DNA from 2 places in the Burkholderia alba genome. Region 2 is predicted to be linked to the other one. Evidence: riboswitches for the same ligand, from Rfam matches in the RefSeq annotation. Region 2 holds a riboswitch; the other holds the start of a gene.
The links. Region 2 has a riboswitch for thiamine pyrophosphate ahead of RZR99_RS22150 (FAD-dependent oxidoreductase). Riboswitches for the same ligand answer to the same signal wherever they lie in the genome.
Positions count from the first base shown of each region.

Region 1: it holds a riboswitch for thiamine pyrophosphate, as region 2 does, so the genes downstream of both, thiC (phosphomethylpyrimidine synthase ThiC) here and RZR99_RS22150 (FAD-dependent oxidoreductase) in region 2, are expected to answer to the same signal.

Region 1 is NZ_JAWJWL010000022.1:39,322-41,710, forward strand. Features, by position in the region: gene RZR99_RS23400 (DUF1223 domain-containing protein) at 1-46, opposite strand, end outside; gene RZR99_RS23405 (pentapeptide MXKDX repeat protein) at 177-428, opposite strand; TPP riboswitch at 668-785, shown strand; gene thiC (phosphomethylpyrimidine synthase ThiC) at 904-2,389, shown strand, end outside.
Region 2 is NZ_JAWJWL010000020.1:57,993-60,381, forward strand. Features, by position in the region: gene RZR99_RS22145 (ABC transporter ATP-binding protein/permease) at 1-421, opposite strand, end outside; TPP riboswitch at 694-825, shown strand; gene RZR99_RS22150 (FAD-dependent oxidoreductase) at 1,011-2,168, shown strand; gene thiS (sulfur carrier protein ThiS) at 2,179-2,376, shown strand.

The DNA of each region.
Region 1 (2,389 bases), on a different contig from region 2:
GCGCGGCAGCGCCCATGCCGAAACGGATCAGGTTGAACAGTGACATGCGAGCCTCGTCGTCCGGGGCGGGTCCGGGTACGCGGCAACCGGCGCGGCTTCCGGCCGACACAACCCGCCCGGGCGAAGCCGGGCGGACAGGCCGGACACCGCGTGACGCCGCGTCTGCCGCACCGCGCTCAATTCGACATCGGGCTCATCTTGTCGTCCTTCATCGGCTTTTTCATGCCGTCCTTCGACATGTGATCCTTCTTCATGCCGTCCTTCTTCATGCCCATCGAGTCCTTGGACATCGCGTCCTTCGACATCGCGTCCTTCGACATCGCATCCTTCGACATCGAATCCTTCGACATCGCATCGTTCTGCGCATACGCGCCGCCCGCGGCAAACGCGAAACCGACGAGGCACGCGGCGATCAGGGATTTTTTCATGGGATAACTCCATCGTTTTTGGTTGAGGAGCCGAATAGTCGGCCGCCGACACCGGATCTGACAGCCGCCCGCGAAAATTTTTGCGGGCCGGGCGTCGCGGCCGGCCACGCGTCGCCCTGACTACCATCATGGACCATGGCGGACGGGCCGCCCTCCTGGTGTACCCGACTCTCCCGGCGTGGGGTCGACTCGATCTGTCCCCGGTTGAAACCGGCGCCGTCCGGGTGTATCGTGTGCGCTTGCTAACGCGGGGGTCCTGCAATGCGTTCGGTCAAACAACCGGCGTGCGCGGGTGAGAAATACCCTTTGAACCTGATCTGGATAATGCCAGCGCAGGGAAGCGTCCGGGTTTCACCGCCGTTCTTCTGATGAAACCCGTCGCGTCGCGAGTCTCCTGCTTAGCCCCCACATTCGCTTTGCATGGGCCCCGAGCCAGCGCCACGGCGCCAGCCCGGTCCGAGAAACAGGAGATCGCATGAACGCCAATCCGAAGTTCCTTTCCGCCGACGCCCGCGTCGACGCCGCCGCCATCGCCCCGCTGCCGAATTCGCGCAAGGTCTACGTCACGGGCTCGCAGCCGGACATCCGCGTGCCGATGCGTGAAATCACGCAGGCCGACACGCCGACCGGCTTCGGCGGAGAAAAGAACCCGCCGATCTACGTTTACGACACCTCCGGCCCCTACACCGACCCCGACGCCCAGATCGACATCCGCTCGGGCCTGCCCGCGCTGCGCCAGCGCTGGATCGAATCGCGCGGCGACACCGAGACGCTCGGCGGCCTCACGAGCCAATACGGCCGCGAACGCGCGGCGGATGCCGCCACCGCGGAATTGCGCTTCCCGGGCCTGCACCGCCACCCGCGCCGCGCGCTGGCGGGCAAGAACGTCACGCAGATGCACTACGCGCGCCAGGGCATCATCACGCCCGAGATGGAGTACATCGCGATCCGCGAGAACCAGCGCCGCGCCGAGTACCTGGAAAGCCTGAAGGCGAGCGGTCCGAACGGCGCGAAGCTCGCCGCGATGATGGGCCGCCAGCATCCGGGCCAGGCATTCGGCGCCACCGCGTTCGGCGCGGACGCGCCGCACGAGATCACGCCGGAATTCGTGCGCGCGGAAATCGCGTGCGGCCGCGCGATCATTCCCGCGAACATCAACCACCCGGAATCGGAGCCGATGATCATCGGCCGCAACTTCCTCGTGAAGATCAACGCGAACATCGGCAATTCGGCCGTCACGTCGTCGATCGGCGAGGAAGTCGACAAGATGACGTGGGCGATCCGCTGGGGCGGCGACACGGTGATGGACCTGTCGACCGGCAAGCACATCCACGAAACGCGCGAATGGATCATCCGCAACAGCCCGGTGCCGATCGGCACGGTGCCGATCTACCAGGCGCTCGAGAAGGTCAACGGCAAGGCCGAGGATCTGACCTGGGAGATCTTCCGCGACACGCTGATCGAACAGGCCGAGCAAGGCGTCGACTACTTCACGATCCACGCGGGCGTGCGCCTGCAGTACGTCCCGCTGACCGCGAACCGGATGACGGGCATCGTGTCGCGCGGCGGCTCGATCATGGCGAAGTGGTGCCTCGCGCATCACAAGGAAAGCTTCCTGTACGAGCACTTCGAAGACATCTGCGAAATCATGAAGGCGTACGACGTGAGCTTCTCGCTCGGCGACGGCCTGCGCCCCGGCTCGATCTACGATGCGAACGACGAAGCGCAGCTCGGCGAGCTGAAGACGCTCGGCGAACTGACCCAGATCGCGTGGAAGCATGACGTGCAGGTGATGATCGAAGGCCCCGGCCACGTGCCGATGCAGTTGATCAAGGAAAACATGGATCTGCAGCTCGACTGGTGCAAGGAGGCGCCGTTCTACACGCTCGGGCCGCTCACGACCGACATCGCGCCGGGCTACGACCACATCACGTCGGGCATCGGCGCCGCGATGATCGGCT
Region 2 (2,389 bases):
TGTCCGCGAGGCGGTCGCGCTCGATCCGGTAGAACGCGTGATCGCCGAGCCATTCGCTCATGTACTCCGTGGTGAGCCATTGGCGCCAGCGGAAGCCGAGCATCTGGCGCAGGTAGCGTCCATATACCGCGAGCACGATGTACGCGAATGCCAGCGCGGTGAAGAGCAGCATCAGGTGCGGAAAATCCTTGACGTCCTTGGCTTGCAGGGCGTCGTAGAAGCGGCCGTTCCATTGGTTGAACTGCAGCCCGATCCAGACCACGCAGAGCGTGATGAGGATGTTGGGCACCAGCAGCCCCCAGGCAAGCTTCCATTCCGACGAGACCCAGTAGGGCTTGATGAGGCTCCACGCCGACACGTGGCGCTCGTCTTGCGGCGGGCGGGACGGGGCGGGCTGGGCGGAGGGATTCGATTGGGTCATGAGCATCCTGGTGAGAGGCCGGCGGGAAGCCGGGCACTGCGCCGCGCACGGCGCGCCTGAAAAAAGTGCCGCATGAGGGCAGGCGTGCTGCGGATTGTCGCGGCCGCGTCTTAAACGACTCTTAATGCGGGGCCGCCATGCCGTCCGGGCGCGCGGCGGTGCCGCCGGAACCGCCCGGTCCGCCGGACATTGTGCCAGCGCGGGCGGCTTGCGAGCGAATTTGCCGCAGAGTGCCGTTTGCGGCCGTTTCCGCTTTTATGGTCTAATAACCGCCGACGAAACAGGGGTGCTTCGCGCGCCGGCTGCCCGATCATCTGATGCGGGGCGGTGTGCTGCGAGGCTGAGAGAGACCCTTCGCACCCGATCCGGGTAATACCGGCGCGGGAAGTTTCCGATCCCGCCGGGCCGCGCTGGCCGTCATCCCATCTCGTCAGCGCCTTGTCCGCCCGGCCGGCCTCAGCTGCCGGTTTCGTCCTTTTGGGTGCGCGCGCCGCGCGTTGCGGAAGGATTCGATGACCGTTCAATCTTCAGTTTTTTATCCCCTGTTGCCGCCTGGCGGGCTTGAGCGCATGCGCGCCGGAGCGCACCGATGAACGTGCGCGCGTCGCAAGCGGAGTTCGCGGTGCTGGGCGGCGGCCTCGTCGGCCGCCTGATCGCCTGGCGGCTGGCGGGCGAAGGGCATCGGGTCGTGTTGGCCGAGCGCGGCGACGCATCCGGCTCGGGCGCCGCCGCATGGGTCGCGGCCGCGATGCTCGCGCCGCTCGCCGAGGCCGCCAGCGCGGAGCTGCTGATCACCGAGCTGGGCGCGGCGTCGCTCGATACCTGGCCGCGCTGGCTCGCCCGGCTTCCCGAACCGGTGTTCTACCAGCGCAACGGCACGCTCGTGGTCTGGCATCACGCGGACCGCGCCGAGGCGCCGCTGTTCGAGCGCCGGGTGCGCGCGAACGCACCCGCGGCACTGCTCGACGGCGGCTTCGTCACGCTGGCCGGCGCGCAGCTGGACGCGGCCGAACCCGTGCTCGCGGGCCGCTTCGCGCGGGGCCTGCTGCTGCCGCACGAGGGGCAGCTCGACAACCGGCAGACCCTGCATGCGTTCGCGGCGGGCCTGGCCGAGCGGGGCGTCGAAACGCACTGGAATACCGCCGTCGATGCCGCGACGGCGCCCGCCGCGCGCATCACGATCGATTGCCGGGGGCTCGGCGCGAAGCCGGTGTTCCCGACGCTGCGCGGCATTCGCGGCGAAGTCGCGCGCGTGCATGCGCCCGGCATCGGCCTGACGCGCCCCGTGCGGCTGCTGCATCCGCGTTATCCGCTCTACATCGCGCCGAAGGAACAGGATCTGTACGTGATCGGCGCGACCGAAGTGGAGGGCGAGGACATGTCGCCCGTCAGCGTGCGCTCCGCGCTGGAGCTGCTGAGCGCCGCGTTCTCCGTGCATCCGGCGTTCGGCGAGGCGCGCATCCTCGAACTGAATTCGCAGTGCCGCCCGACCCTGCCCGACCATCGTCCGGCGCTCGTCTGGGACGGCCGTGCGACGCTGGCCGTCAACGGGCTGTACCGCCACGGCTTCATGATCGCGCCGGAAGTGGCGGAGCAGGCGGTGCGGTTCGCGCAGGCGCTGCTCGAGCGCAAGGTGGCGGACGCCGATACCTTCGCCGCCTGGCGCGCCGACGCGCGCTGGCCGGCGCTGCTGCAACACGGCGAAGCGCGCGAGCCCGCGCAGGCGTGCCACCCCATCCGACTTTGACTTTCGCATCATGGACATCCAGATCAATCAACAGACGCTGACCGTGCCCGACGGCGCAACGGTCGCCGATGCGCTCGCCGCCTTCGGCGCGCGCCCGCCGTTCGCCGTCGCGCTGAACGGCACGTTCGTCGCGCGCGCGCAGCACGCGGCGCGCGCGCTGGCGGCGGGCGACCGGCTCGACGTCGTGCATCCGGTCGCGGGCGGCTGACGCCGCCCGCCCC